3 regions of the Lactobacillus sp. A27 genome follow, and region 3 is predicted to be linked to each of the others. Evidence: predicted binding sites of a transcription regulator. Region 3 holds the regulator's gene; each other region holds the start of a gene.
The links. Region 3 encodes NrdR, which represses ribonucleotide reductase genes. Its sites were predicted from a motif close to ACACNATATATNGTGT; they were not measured.
Positions count from the first base shown of each region.

Region 1: a site for NrdR is predicted at 2,735-2,750, ahead of pnuC (nicotinamide riboside transporter PnuC). Genes of this name have one in related genera too.
Region 2: a site for NrdR is predicted at 2,470-2,485, ahead of JEM49_RS03740 (deoxynucleoside kinase). Genes of this name have one in related genera too.

Region 1 is NZ_JAEHNT010000010.1:22,251-27,378, forward strand. It holds gene JEM49_RS01725 (exonuclease domain-containing protein) at 1-939, opposite strand, end outside; gene JEM49_RS01730 (Sir2 family NAD-dependent protein deacetylase) at 948-1,748, opposite strand; gene pnuC (nicotinamide riboside transporter PnuC) at 1,961-2,701, opposite strand; gene JEM49_RS01740 (LPXTG cell wall anchor domain-containing protein) at 3,041-5,026, shown strand.
Region 2 is NZ_JAEHNT010000019.1:8,084-13,211, forward strand. It holds gene JEM49_RS03730 (Cof-type HAD-IIB family hydrolase) at 221-1,021, shown strand; gene JEM49_RS03735 (deoxynucleoside kinase) at 1,069-1,755, opposite strand; gene JEM49_RS03740 (deoxynucleoside kinase) at 1,780-2,427, opposite strand; gene nagB (glucosamine-6-phosphate deaminase) at 2,716-3,435, opposite strand; gene JEM49_RS03750 (aldo/keto reductase) at 3,553-4,380, shown strand; gene JEM49_RS03755 (ECF transporter S component) at 4,487-5,092, shown strand; gene JEM49_RS03760 (ABC transporter ATP-binding protein/permease) at 5,126-5,128, opposite strand, start outside.
Region 3 is NZ_JAEHNT010000072.1:30,401-35,528, forward strand. It holds gene dnaI (primosomal protein DnaI) at 1-525, opposite strand, end outside; gene JEM49_RS08595 (replication initiation and membrane attachment family protein) at 557-1,888, opposite strand; gene nrdR (transcriptional regulator NrdR) at 1,891-2,358, opposite strand; gene coaE (dephospho-CoA kinase) at 2,361-2,963, opposite strand; gene mutM (DNA-formamidopyrimidine glycosylase) at 2,960-3,790, opposite strand; gene polA (DNA polymerase I) at 3,799-5,128, opposite strand, start outside.

The DNA.
Region 1 (5,128 bases), on a different contig from region 3:
ATCATCAAGCATTGATAAAAAGAAACTCTCTGATAAACGCTTAATCTTAACCCCATCTTTAATCAATAAACGCGCTCTATTCAAGTCATCATTATCTTTTCTAAAGAAATCATGATCACCCATAATCAAATAATTCGTAGTATTTTCTACATTTTGATCAAGTTGACCACCCATATTGTTAATCATTTTTTCCGCATCGTGCTGATACATGTGTAAATTACCAGATAAAACAATATTTTTATCTTGAACAGGATTACGGAACCCAAGTTGGTAACAATCAACTTCATCCCCAGTTAAATCGACATTCTTAATTTTGCCAATTGCCTGCTCTAATAAATCCTCCGTAAAATGCTGATTAAAGTCGTTATACACCTTAATTGTATCAAGAGAATCTGCCAAGCCGTGGTGCTGTTCTACTTGAGCAATTCCCGCACGCTGCATGCAGTCAATCAAACGATTATGCTGGTGCGGATAATATACTCTTGCTAGGCGAAGCACATCGACATAATCATTATTTAAAACTGGCAAGTTGTACTTTTGACTAAGATCATATAAGAAGTTTAAGTCAAAGTTAACATTATAACCAATAATGATGTCATCACTGATAAACTCACGAAATTCCTTAATTGCCTGTTCTGCAGGAATTCCCTCATTAACTAACTGTTCTTCAGTAATTCCGTTTAATTTAGTAATAAAAGCAGGAACTTTATTATTTTTAGGGAATTTTACTAAATTAGTGTATTGATCAACAATTTGACCATTTCTCACTTTTACCCCACCAAGTTCGGTAATCCGATCACGGAAAGGACTAAGACCAGTTGTTTCAATATCAAGCATTGTGTAATTAGACAAAAAGTCTGGTTTTTCTTGTCCCTTTTGCCGGAGTTTATCTTGTGCACCATCTACATGCAAAACCCCGTTTTTTACGTAAATACTCATCGTTCACCCTATTTAGTTAAATTCATCAACATATCACGCGAGCTAGTTGCAAAGCCTGCTGATCTCTTCTTCAAATCATCTAGCATGTCTTCATCAGCCAAATCAGCTGCTACATACTTCCAATTTGGAAATTGTTCTACCAATTTAACCATTGGATCAAGAAGCTGTGGACTAGTCTCATCGACGCCAAGCTCTAAAACTACAACTTTCTTGTCTTCATTACCAGTTAAAAACCAACGAAAACGAGTATTAGCATCTGTATCAGGGAAGAAGTTAGCATTAAGCGGCATGTGCAACTCCATTGGACTGTTGCAATCTTCACATTTTGGCACTTCACCTTCACCCACTAAAAATTTTTTGACTACTTCACGATCATCTTTTTGTCCATGGTTAATACCACTAGAACATTGCATTCTGGTCCAATCGCCAAAGGCATTGAAAATGTGATTCTCATTAAAACCAGCATTTTCAAAAAAGTGAGCAAAAGTACTAGTTGCAATAAAGTATTCCTTATCTTGCAAAAGTTTCTTTAAAGCTTGCATCGTTTCGCCAGGTTCGTATTGAAGAGAATATTCATTCACCAATTCACTCCAAAAACTCCATTGTTCACTCCAAGATTCGAATTTCTTATCAAGGGCATCCCCAATTGTATGCACATCGTATTTGTCGGCAATTTTGCCAAACTGGTCATCGAAGTTTTCTTCACTTAAGATGTCCAATCCTTCTTCTTTAGCCATGCCATTACCTGCAGTAACGATCACTGCATCCGCATCTTTAATCCATTCTTTTACCTTAGTAAAATCTGCCATCTTTATCTCTTTTCTTATTTAGAATAACCGGTCAAACGTAATTGTCCATCGATGTATTCACCTAAGAACACATCATTGATTCCATTATAACCTGCAGCTTGTACTTCTTGCTCAAGCCATGCTTTTCATCCTGATTTTCTTATTCTTCAACTTTTTGTTTAATTCTACCATAATAAAAAAGCAGCGTTTTTTGCGCTGCTTTTTAAATCTTATTATTTAGAAATTTCTTTAAGCCCAGCATGACGACGTCCCATGTTAAACCAAGGTGAAACGGTAAATGCCAAAACATCATTAATGACATAAATCAATGAGTTGATAGCCATAGCCAAGTTGGCATCACCTTGTGCGTAAGTGATTCCCCAAAGAACAAGTTGAAAGATACCACTTGCAGTCCACCAGAAGTATTGGTTGTTGTAACGCATGAAGCACATGATACCGGCAGTAAGTGAAATAGCAAAACTGATAGCATCAACCCAAGGACGTGGATCATTAGTGAACTTACCAATTAAGAAGCCTGATACTAAGTAAACAGCCAATGTACCAACGATAGCGATGATCCATTCTTTTGAGCCAAATTTTCTCAAATGGTTCTTAGTATCATTATTCCATGACTTTACTGACAAAATAACTGGTAAGTCCAAAGTTGCAATATAAGCAATTTGTTCAAAGATGGAAAGATAATTCTTAGCTGACCAACCTGCATAAATAAAGCAAGCTGCTGATACTAATCCTAACCATCCATTAATTGCCTTAGTAGCATTAATTGCCAATACACAAAGCGTACCTAATAAAGTACCAATAAAAGTAATTAAAGTTACGCTGGTAACCTTAGCTTGAATAAGTAATGCTAATTGAAAACCAAAAGCAAAAAACCATAAACAATAATTTTGTATTGGCCATCCCTTTAATTGATTAAATAGCCAAACGAAATAATTCTCGTGTTCTCTTTCCATCTACACAAACTCCTTTAAATTTAGGTTCACAAAACACAACATTTTGTGCCTTATCCGCTTTTTCCTAATAAAAGCATCGATATATATCGTAATCGAATTAAGCATTTTATACAATCTTGAATCTTACAAAATATTGTGCTAATAGCACTTAAAGATGTCTATATGTTGTGTTTATGAGAAAAATTATTAGTTTTGATTTTTATCTATATAAAATCAAATTTGAATACTTAAGAATATATAAAGGTACTCAAAAAGTACTATTCTGGAGTGGCACACCATCATATAATATAAGTGTAAATTAGTGACATATTGTCATACTATCCAGATGAGGGTAAAAAAATGTTTAAATCAACAAAATCACAATTTGCAATTAGAAAATTAAGTAAGGGCGCTGTTGCGGTTTTATTGACTTTCGGTATTTTCGCTAACACTACTTCTGGTATCGTGTCAGCTACAGTAAATGATGGTATCGATATAAGCGCTATCGAAATCAGAGGGGGTACAACAGATACTACTGAATCTTCAGTAGAAGATATTACTCCTGAATCCACTACTGAAGTTTCAACTTCAAATGATGATCAATCAACTCCAGTAAATTCAGAAATTACTCAAAATACAGAAACTATTTCTGAAAATACTCAAGTTGAAACTGCCACTGAAATCAACAAAGCTGAAAATACAGCTAAAGAAGAATCAACGGTAGAAAATGCAACTACTAATGATGCAACCGTCACCGAAGATCAAACCACTACTGATAAAACTGAAACTTCTTCTCCAGAAAATACAAATCAAACTGAAACAACTACTAAGAAGCCAACAATTAACGTTGATACTGAAAAAGTAGACAAAGAGGATGAAGAAGAAACAAAAAAATTAGAAGATATTAAAAAATATATCGAGGAAGTAGCTGCAAAACACCCATTGGGAATTGCCGGTATCTTCCACATCTTTGGTAATGAAGTAGATGGTCAAGTGCACATTGCTGGTAATATTGCCGCAGATAAAGTTGGCGCTGGCGATTTTGGCACTAACTCAGGTGCTACCAGCAACTTAACTAATGGTGATATTCACTACATCGGTAGCATTGACCACCTCAATAAAATTAATGGTGACAACAAGTTAGTTATCTTCGGCCCAGACATTGAATACCGTTCATGCGAAAATGGTAGCGCTATTCAAGTTAACTTTGGTACTAAGGATGAACCTAAATGGCAAAAAGTTGACATTAAGCACAGCCACATTATTCAAGCTGACAAGCCTTTAGACATTCAAGGTGAGTTAGACAAATTAGGTGAAAAGTCAGACAACTGGGCAGGCCAAAGCCAAACTGAGGGTGTTAAGGCTGACTTCACTGACCACAATAACAGTTGGATCGATGTTTCCGAAGCAATCAAAAATGCCGGTGATAGAAAAGAACCTATTTACGTAACAGTTGATGCTAGTCACATCTCAGGTGATAACAAGCGCAATATCACTATCAAGGGTATCCCTGCTGGTGAAAATGCTCCAATCATCATTTTGAATGTTACTAATGTTCAAAACGGAGACTTGACTGTAAAAACACATCTGGTTTTAGAATACTCAGACCAAAACAATGTAAATGGTTCTAGTGAAAAGCATGGTCAAGCTAACAAGTTATTGTGGAACTTTGGTACCAACCTTAACTCATTGAACATTGATGGTGACTGTCACTTAGGCAGCATTCTAGCTTCAAACGCACACATTACTACAAATGTAAACGTGGATGGTAACATCATCGGAGACAAGGTTACTATCAAAGGTGAAAGTCACCGTTGGGACTTAGTTCCACCAATGGAGGAAATTCAGATTCCTGAAGAGCCTAAGCCGGAAGACCCAACTCCGGAAGAGCCTAAACCCGAAGAGCCAACTCCGGAAGACCCAACTCCGGAAGACCCAACTCCGGAAGAGCCTAAACCCGAAGAGCCAACTACACCTCCTACTGATGAAGAACTTCCTCCTAGTGAAGAAGACTTCATCCGCCCACTTCCTGAAGATGTAGTAGACCCTATCGGAGAGGAAGAAGAACCTAAAGAAGAGGAAAAACAAGATGAAGAAGACTTCATTCGTCCGCTTCCTGAAAATGTAGTTAAGTCTACAGCTAACAAGGTTCAAGAACAACAAAAAGAAGAAAAGGCAACTCCTCAAACAAGCACCAGTACAGTCGTTGAAACATCAACTGAAGAAGAGATCGCTTTGCCAGAAACTGGCGAAAAGCAGAACCCACTTATCTCTATCGGTGCTGTGATGAGCGCAGTTGCAGTGGCTCTTCTCTCACTTGGCCTTATTATCAAAAAGAAGAACTAATTACGAAAATGACTCATCTAAGAGTCGTTTTTTAATTATTTCTAAATAGTGACGCTTTGTCATTTACAAATCAAAAAATAGTTGATACGATTAGTATAATTA
Region 2 (5,128 bases), on a different contig from region 3:
ACTCTCTCCAAAGAATTGTTCGTGTTTTTTCTTTCTGAAAGCAACTATTATACTTTAGCATTCATAATTAAATTTGTAAACACGAATTATTGTCAAGAGATCATACTGATTCATTATAATTTGCTGTACAGAGATAGACTTTAAGCACCAAATTACTTTCATTATCAGTTTTTTAGCATTATTCTTAATTACATAGATTAAAGAGATTAAGGGTGAAAAAATGTCCGCAAAACTTATTTTTTCAGATATCGATGGCACATTAATTAACGATGAATTGAAGGTAACGCCTAAAACGCGTGATGCAATTAGGCATCAGATTATTGCTGGCAATATCTTTATACCAGCTTCAGCTCGCCTGCCTAAGGGAATTATGACAGCGGTAGGACAGATCCTGACAGTCTTTCCGATGATTGCCTATAATGGCGCATTAGCACTAGATGAAACAGGCAGAGCATTAATTACGCGCTTTTTTAATGCAAAAGAAGCAGCAGAAATTTGCCATTATGTTGAAAAGCAAAATAATGGCTCGGCTTGGAATATCTATAGCGGCTATGTGTGGTATTGCGCTAAAGAAAAGAGTCTGCTGGTTGAACATGAAGAGAAAATTGTCGATGTTAAGGCCACTCCGGTTACTGTTGATCAAATTGAGCAATTGCAGGGCGTACACAAAGCTTTGATCATGGGCAAACCAGAAGAACTTGATCGTATGCAAAAAGAATTGATTAAAAAATTCCCAGATTTGAGCTTTGTCAGATCCTCAAGAACACTACTAGAAGTCGTACTAAAAGGTGTAAGCAAGGCAAGTGCAGTAGCAATTTTAGCGAAAGAATACAAGGTACCACTAAAAGATTGCATTGCTTTAGGTGATAACTATAATGATGAAGAAATGCTGGAAGAAGTAGGTCATCCAATTTTAATGGGTAATGCACCCGCAGAATTAAAAGAGAAGATTGGCTTAGATCATGTGACGCTCGATAATAATCATGATGGAATTGCTGAAGCGTTGGCAGAATTTGAATAAAGAAAAACCGCATAGAATTTCTATGCGGTTTATTATTTCCTGGGAAATTATGCTTCGATTTGGATATCTGTTGGCTTTTTCCAATCTTCAGGAAGCTTTCCCATTTCTTTTAATTTGTCTGTGATTTGATTCAAGACTACTTGCCTGTCGGCTGGATTAGCCATGAAATCTAGTTTATCACCATCGATTTCCATCTTTGGTGAGTAATCGTAATTCTCATACCAAGGCTTGTAATAGCGAAGCAGACGCTTATAGTAGTCTTCTAGAGTTGAGTCATAACTCAATTGTTCATATGGACGACCCCGCTTTTTAATCCGTTTAATCATGGTGTCATATGAAACATTAATATGAACAAGCAAATCTGGATTCTTCTTAGGCATTCTTTCAAGCTCGTTCATCATATTGTGCAGAAGTTCATAGTAAGTATCCACTTCTTCTGAGGTTGCACGACCAATGTCAGCGTTCATTTGGAAGAAGAGCGCATCTTCGTAGATAGAACGATCGAGTACATTATTATCTTCAGTAAGAGCATCTTTAATGCTGTGAAAACGCGTGTTTAAGAAGTATACCTGCAATAAGAAAGCATATTTCTTAGGATCAGCATAAAAGAGTGGCAGAACTGGATTGTCGTCAACACTTTCATAAAATGGCTTAGTACCTAAATATTTGGATAAAATACCTGTTAAACTGGATTTCCCGGCTCCAATTGGCCCGCTTAAAACAATAACTGTCATCACGTTCCTTCTTTTTATTCAGTCTTATAAGTTACCGATTTCGTGCAACTTCTCATCAATTTCCTTCAATACTTCTCTTTGGGCATCCATGCTAGAAACAAAATCAAGTTTGTCACCATTAATAGCCATCTTAGGAGAAGCATCATATTGTTCATACCAAGGCTCATAGTATCTGAGCAATCTAGCGTAGTAATCCTTCAAGCCTGGATCTGTGCTGATTTGTTCAAATGAACGACCACGCTTTTTAATGCGCTTAAGCATGGTATCAAGTGAAACATGGATGTAGATAAGCAAATCAGGCTTCTTGCTTGGGTTGCCTGGCGTATCTTCCATCATGTTTTCAAGCAAGTCATCATAGATCTTAAATTCTGTAGGATCTGCGACCTTGCTGTCAGCGTTCATCTTGAAGAAAAGCGCATCTTCATAGATAGAACGATCGGATACGCTGTTCTTATCTTGAATAGCTTGATTGATTTGAGCTAAACGGTGGTTAAGCAAATAAGTGTTAAGTAAAAAAGTGTAACGCTTCATATCCTTATAATAAAGCGGCAAAACAGGGTTATTATCAACGCCTTCGTAAAATGCTTGTGTACCTAAGTGCTCTGCTAAAATACTGGTTAAACTGGATTTCCCGGCTCCAATTGGCCCGCTTAAAACAATAACTTGAATCACATTCTTTCTTAAATACCAGATATTGGACAATTAATAAGTTTAATACAAGATATTGTGGCACACAAGCTCTTTTTTAATTCTGTTTCACACGAAAAAGTCAAGGGTAGAAATGAAAAATCGGATAGGAATGAAACATAATTCAATTAGAGCAGAGAAATTATAAAAAATGAATTATACTTCAATATTTAGAGCAAAAATGCGATTTAGTGAAGTATAATTCACAAAAATAGCTAGGTCTTCTACGATTGTAGAAAGCCTAGCTTTTCATTTTTAGGGATAAATTGTTATTTAGTTCTTGTATTTGTCGTCTAGTTCTTGAGCTGCAGCCTTATCAACGATGATAGTTACATCAGGATGTTTTTGTAAAATTGATGCAGGCACTTGTTCAGTAACTGGTCCTTCAATCATTTCTTTGATTGCTTGTGCTTTCTTTTCACCGAAGGCCATTAATACTACTTTTTTGGCTTGCATAATGTTGGCATTACCCATACAAATTGCACTCTTAGGTACTTCATCTTCGTTGTCGAAGAAACGTGAGTTAGCTTTGATTGTATTTTCAGTCAACTTAACTTCATGAGTACCAATGTCAAATGGAGTGCCAGGTTCATTAAAGGCAATGTGACCGTTACGGCCGATACCTAATAGTTGCACGTCAATTGGATTATCTTTGATAATTTGATCGTATTCTTTGCAAGTAGCAGCAACATCTTTAGTCATGCCGTCTGGAACGTAAGATTTCTTGAAAGGCTTTTTGTCGAATAAGTGCTTGCGCATGAAGTAGTGGTAACTTTGAGGATTATCAGGTGTTAAGCCAACATATTCATCAAGGTTAATGCTAATTAAGTTTGAACAGTTAAGATCACTGTTAGTAAAGTTTTGATAAAGAGTTTCAGGGGTAGAACCGGTAGCTAAACCTAAAACTTTAGCACCATTTTTGATTTCATTTTCAAAAATCTCGAATGCTTTTGCTCCACCTTGAATTTTGTTTTCAGTAACAATAATTTTCATTTTAAAACCCTCCTTTACTGGTCTAGTCCATTATAAAATGGAATAGACCATTTTGTCAATTGGTAAAATGAAAATCACAGAACTATGTTAAAATTTGAGTAAAGGAAGTGAATACGGATGGATTTTGAAAAGTTAACAGGCTTAGGTATAGGTACTTGGGGGATTGGTGAAGATCCCAAAAATAAAAAAGATGAAATTGCGGCCATTCGCTATGGTTTAGATAATGGCTTGAACATTATCGATACAGCAGAAATGTATGGTGATGGCAAAAGTGAAGAGCTGATAGGCGAGGCAATTAAAGATTACGATCGTGATAAATTGTTTTTAATTTCAAAATTCTATCCCTATCATGCGACTCCTGAGCTAGAGAGAAAGAGTCTGGAAGCTAGCTTAGAGAGATTAGGTACTGATTATTTAGATTTATATTTATTGCATTGGCGCGGTAATCATCGTTTATCAGACACGATTCGCGGTTTGCAAGCTTTGCAAAAAGAAGGATTAATTCGTCACTGGGGCGTTTCTAACTTTGATACGTCTGATATGAAAGAATTATTTAGTGTGCCTGGTGGAACAGAATGTTTTGCTAACGAAGATCTCTATAATATTAAGGAACGAGGCACAGAGTTTGATTTGCAAGACTGGCAAACAGAGCATGGCGTCAGCTTTATTGGTTATTCTCCGTTTAATTCTGGAGCAGGAGACACGATTAGAATTACGCAGAATTTGAAGATCGTGGCTCGCGATCATGGTGTAACACCGCATCAAATTATGCTTGCTTGGACTTTGCGCAATGGCAATGTGTTGGCCATTCCAAAAAGCAGCAGTATTAAACACATGAAGGAAAATATTGCTGCTCAAGAAATAAAGTTAACTGATGACGAGTTAAGGTTAATTAATAGTGATTTTCCAATTCCAACGGAGAAAACTCCTTTAGCGGTAATTTAAGTAAAAAATAAAAGACTTGTTTCATGTGAAACAGGCCTTTTTTGCTGAGAAAAAATTCTGACTATGGTTTAATTAGTAGTATCTTTTTAATGAATTGGGGATAAAAATGAGACGAGAAGAAACGAGACGCATGACCATTACTGCAGTTTTTGCAGCTATTTTGATCATGCAAACTTTCGTACCGAATATTGGTTATGTGCGAATCATTCCGGCCTTGCCTGCAATTACCACGATTCCGATGACAATTGCGATTTATGGTACTTTGATGGGCCCTAAGGCAGGTTTAGGATTTGGATTATTTTGGGGAATTACCAGATTAATCGTTGCATATACGCAACCTGGAGATATGGTCAGCTTGATGCTGTTCCAAAATCCAGTAATTTCTGTTGTGCCTAGTGTTTTAGCAGGCTTTTTCCCAGGCTTAATTTCCAAAGCAATGGGCAAAACCAATTATGCCAAGTTAGGCTACATTTTGAGTGGAGCAGTAACTTCATTGACCAACACGATCATGGTAATTTTACTGACAAGTATTTTCTTTATGCGTGATCCAGCTAGTCTGCTTCATTATTTAGGCAACTATAATTCTAGCACGCCGCTGATTCTGATTTTGATTACAGCGCTAGGTGCAAATGGTGTGATTGAAGCAATCTTCACTGCATTAGTAGTGCCGGTGATTGTTACACCACTTAATTTAGTGTTGAAAAGAGCGTAAAAAACAGCGTTAGTAATTCTAACGCTGTTTTTCTTA
Region 3 (5,128 bases):
GACCACATAATTAGCTAATCCCGCTAAAATATATGTCTTACCAACACCAAAATCACCTGACAAATATAGTCCCCGAATATGCGGATTTTGCTTATATTTTCTTAAAAAGTCGTAGATCAAAGTTAAAACTTGTTTACGATCATCATTTACATCAATTTCACTCAAACTCACATCATGAAGACGAGTCGGAACATCGATTAGTTGTAATCTTCGCTCGGCAGCTTGCTTGCGATCTTGAGCTAATTTTGCCTTAGTTGGCACATACCGAATATCAATTACTTTACCATTCAAAAATAATTGGGGAGCATACCCTGCCATCACCTTACTCGCAGTATGCTTTTGAGAATAATACTCATACAAGTTAGATATACTATTTCGAATCATCTTTTGATCAATTTTATCTGCATTTGCATGAATAAATGACTGCACATCAGGATCACGCAAGGCTTGTTCTATCAAAGATTGTTCATCACCCAGATTACGCTCTTTTACAATCTTTTTAATTACATTGCCAATTGGCTCCATTTTTTCACCTACTTCCAATTATCTTTGAATCCTATTTATTATTTAAATCTTTAAATAAATTCTTCAATTGCTCGGTAGAAATGCCAGCATCCCTATCAGCCTTTTTCTTACTCCAATCAGTGCCTTTTTCGACTCGCTTTTGATAAGTTCGAACAGATTTTTTCTTACCAAAGCTATTGCGCCGCTTTTTCACATATTGCAAAGCCTGTACGGCTGTAGCCACGCCATGTTGCAGCCAGTCATTGGCAATCTTATAAGCCAAATTAGAACTAACTACTGTGTCATAAGTAAGACATGTATAGGTCAAAATGTTGATTAAGTCTTCAGGCAACCCATACTGGGTGTGCAAATTATTAATAATCTGCTTCTCATTGGCACTAGTTATACCGCCTTTTTGCGTTTTTATTTTATACAAAAATTCAGCGGGTGAACTCTCATTAGCTGCTTTTAACAGCTTTTTATCATGGTCATCCATATCTTTAATCACAGCTAATGCCTTTTTTTGCCCTTCATTTAACTGCTTTTGTACATTTTCTCTAGTATTAGCCCTCTTATAATTTTCCGCTAAAGTATTGCTAATGTCATGCATATTTAAGCTATATGAGCCATGAAGACATGGCAAGCTTTCATCTACAAATTCTTTTTCTGATAAGCCATACGTTTGGATTAAACCACGAATTTGATCTTTATTAAGGTCAATTTCACTAGCTGGAATTTGATAGCGATTATACTCCTGCTTGATAAAATCCCAATCAATACTATCGTGATCATTCACCTTGGCAGTTTCAACTTCATGAATCTTATTTTCTTGTGCGGCTTGAACCACATCACTAGACGGAGTGATTGCTTCATCCCCAGGTAAACGAAAAACATCAAAAAAGTTTGCTGACACGTCTTTAGCATTTTTTATAGGTTTTTCCCTTAATTTTGCTTCTTGAGCAAAAGCATGACTTAAATCATGAAAGGTTGATACACCAACCTTTTCTTTTAATAAACTAGCTAAAAGTGGCGTCGCAAAAAATTTGTCTGCAGCTGGAACTTGCAGCAATTTAAAAACTAAAACATTATTGAATACATTATTAGACAAAAGTGTTTGGACTAATCCCACAGCCTCTAATTTATGCAATGAATCAAATAATTGTTTCAAGCTGCAATCCAATTGCTCTTGCAATGAATATATCCCCTTCGAGTCGGAAATTATGCCATACGGATCATAATTTTGAATCAAAGTCTGATATAGCGCTACTGCTACTGCACCTACTAACGGTTGATATAATTTGATTAAAACTTTTTCATCTTCGGGAAAAAGCTTCACACGATTGGCTACATAATAAAGATGTTTGGGATCAGACGTCTCAAACATGACTAATTGCCCTTACCTTTCTTAGCCATCATGTCTTCCATAGTCTTCATAAAGCTAGACATATCTTTAAATTCACGATAAATAGATGCAAAACGAATGTAAGCCACATCATCAAGATCAGCCAATTCATCCATAACGTATTGACCAATCTTCTTAGATGAAATTTCACTAATGCCTTGCTTTCTTACTTTATTTTCAACATGATCAACCAATTGCTCAAATTGCTCACTGCTAATTGGTCGTTTCTGTCCTGCAGCCATTACACCATGCAAGATTTTCTTGCGATTAAATGGTTCACGCGTACCGTCATTTTTAATTACAAGTAACGGAGCTGTTTCTACTCTTTCAAAAGTTGTAAAACGAAAACCACAATTTTCACACTCTCTGCGTCGTCTGATTGCACGGTTTTCATCACTAGGACGTGAATCAATAACGCGGGAGGCATTTTGATGACAATTTGGACATTCCATAGCTATCCCTCTTCTTTGATCTTAATTAATATCTGTTCTAGTTTATTTTCTAATTCTTTTATTGTACCAGTATTTGCCACTACAAAATCGGCCATTTTTTCTTTTTCAGCTAATGGCATCTGACTATTAATCCGCATTCTTGCTTCCTCGTCAGATAGATTATTACGCTTTTTTAAACGTTCAATCTGTAATTGCTCAGGAAGGGTAATCACTAAAACTCCATTAGCTACATGTTTTTTATCCAATCCCGCTTCAAAATACACTGGTGCATCTAAAATAACAAGAGCAAAATTCTGATATTCTTTTATCTTTGCTACTGTTTTATCGAAAATTAACGGATGCGTCAACTGATTTAATTCAGACAAGGCTCTTTTATTACTAAAAACTAATTGCCCTAATTTTTTACGATTTATTGTTTGGTCTGAATTTAAATATTCTACCCCAAAATGATCTTTAATCGCTTGCCAAGATGCATTGCCGGGTTTCATCAGTTCGTGGGCAATTTGATCACAGTCAATAATCGGAATGTTTTTCTTTTTAAAAAAATCATCAGCAGTACTTTTACCGGTGGCAATTCCACCTGTTAATGCTAAGACATAACTCATTTATAAATCACCTGACAATGAGGACAAAAAGTGGTTCCCCGACCATTAACCTTAATTTTTTCAAATTTAGTACCACAAACTGGGCAGGGCTCACCTACATGACCGTAAACTTGCAATTTACTTTGAAAGCCACCAACTTGTCCATTCGCATTCAAAAAGGAATGAACTGTAGTACCTTGCAGCTTAATTGCTTCGGCAATAATTTTATTAATCTGATCATGTAATTCAGATACTTTTTCCACAGGAATTTTATTGGCCTGACTTAAAGGATGAATCTTGGTTCGCCAAAGAACCTCATCAACATAAATATTACCTAGACCAGCTACTACTGATTGATCAAGCAAAGTGTTTTTGATATTTTTCTTCTTACGCTTTAAGCCATTGATTAAATATTCTGAAGTAAATTTAGAACTATTTGGTTCTACTCCAAGCTTACCAATCCCTGTAGTTTGTCTTTCGGTGCCAGTTAAAATTAGCTGCATCCGCCCAAATTTGCGCACATCATTATACCGCAATGCTGTTCCATCAGTAAAAACAAACTCAACGTGATCGTGTTTATCCTTAGGCGCATCAGACGCAGTTAAATGATACTTTCCTTCCATTCGCAAATGAGAAACAATCGTTAAATTATCACTCAAGCGAATAAGCAAATACTTGGCGTAGCGATCAATATCGATAATCTTTTTACCAGGCAATTCAGATAAAAATTTTTCATGATCAGTCGCCACAATTTTTGGATACCACAAAATCACTTTTTTAATAGTTTTTCCCTTAACTAAAGGAAGCAGCGTTCTTCGAACTGTTTCAACTTCAGGCATTTCAGGCATTTTATCACCTACTTTGCATCATACCAATTGTGTCCCCAGCCAGAATCAGCAATTAGTGGCACGTCCAACTTAACAGCTGATTGCATTACTTCAGGCACAATCTTTTTAATTGTTTCTAGCTCATCTTTTGGTACATCAAAAATCAATTCATCGTGTACCTGCACTACCATTTTAGTCTTCAAATGTAGTTCATCTAACTTCTTTTGCATGTTAATCATTGCAATTTTAATAATATCGGCAGCTGAACCTTGAATTGGTGAATTAATAGCAGTTCTTTCAGCAAAGGCACGAACGGTGTATTTCTTAGCATGAATATCTGGCAAGTATCTGCGACGGTGCATGATTGTTTCGGCATAGCCTTTGTCACGCGCTTCTTGTACTGCTTTATTCATGTAATCCTTGATTTGAGGATATTGTTCGAAGTAGTTGTCGATAAATTCTTGAGCACGTTTTCTAGAAATGCCTAAGTTCTTGGACAAACCGTAATCGGAAATACCATAAACGATACCGAAGTTAACAGCCTTAGCGTGACGACGCATCAGTGGCGTTACTTGATCTGGTGAATCCAAGTGGAAAATTTTCATCGCGGTATGTGAGTGAATATCATAACCGGTCTTGAAGGCTTCTTGCATGTTTTGATCGCCCGAAACGTGAGCTAAAACACGAAGTTCAACTTGTGAGTAGTCGCAAGAGAAAATGTAGCCGTCTGGTTCACTTGGCACGAAAGCTTTTCTGATTTGCTTACCCTCTTCGGTACGGGTAGGGATGTTCTGCAAGTTAGGATCCACACTGGAAAGTCGACCAGTTGCAGTCAAAGTTTGCAAGTAACGTGTATGTACACGACCATCTGGTTGGATAACGTCAAGCAGCCCCTTTACATAGGTAGATTGAATCTTGGCAATTTGACGGTAATCCAAAATTTCACTAACGATTGGACTTTGTGTCTTCAATTGATCAAGCACTTCAACTGAAGTTGAGTAACCAGTCTTGGTCTTCTTGATTGGTGGTAAACCAAGCTTTTCAAACAAAATGTGACCTAATTGCTTAGGTGAATTCAAATTGAACTTTTCACCAGCTTGACTGTAAATCTTGTCTTCAAGCTCTTTCAACTTAATGGCAAATTCATTTTGCAACTGAAGCAAAGTGCTGGCTTCAACCTTCATCCCGTTCATTTCCATTCTGGCTAAAACGCGCGCGGTTGGGATTTCGATCGTATCAAACAAGGCATCTTGTTCGTGATCCTTGAGTTTTTCAAGCAGTGGCTTCTTGAGTGATTCGATAGCGTTGACCTTGGAAGCTAAGTGGTTGAACAATTCATCGTCATTATCGGGAACATGT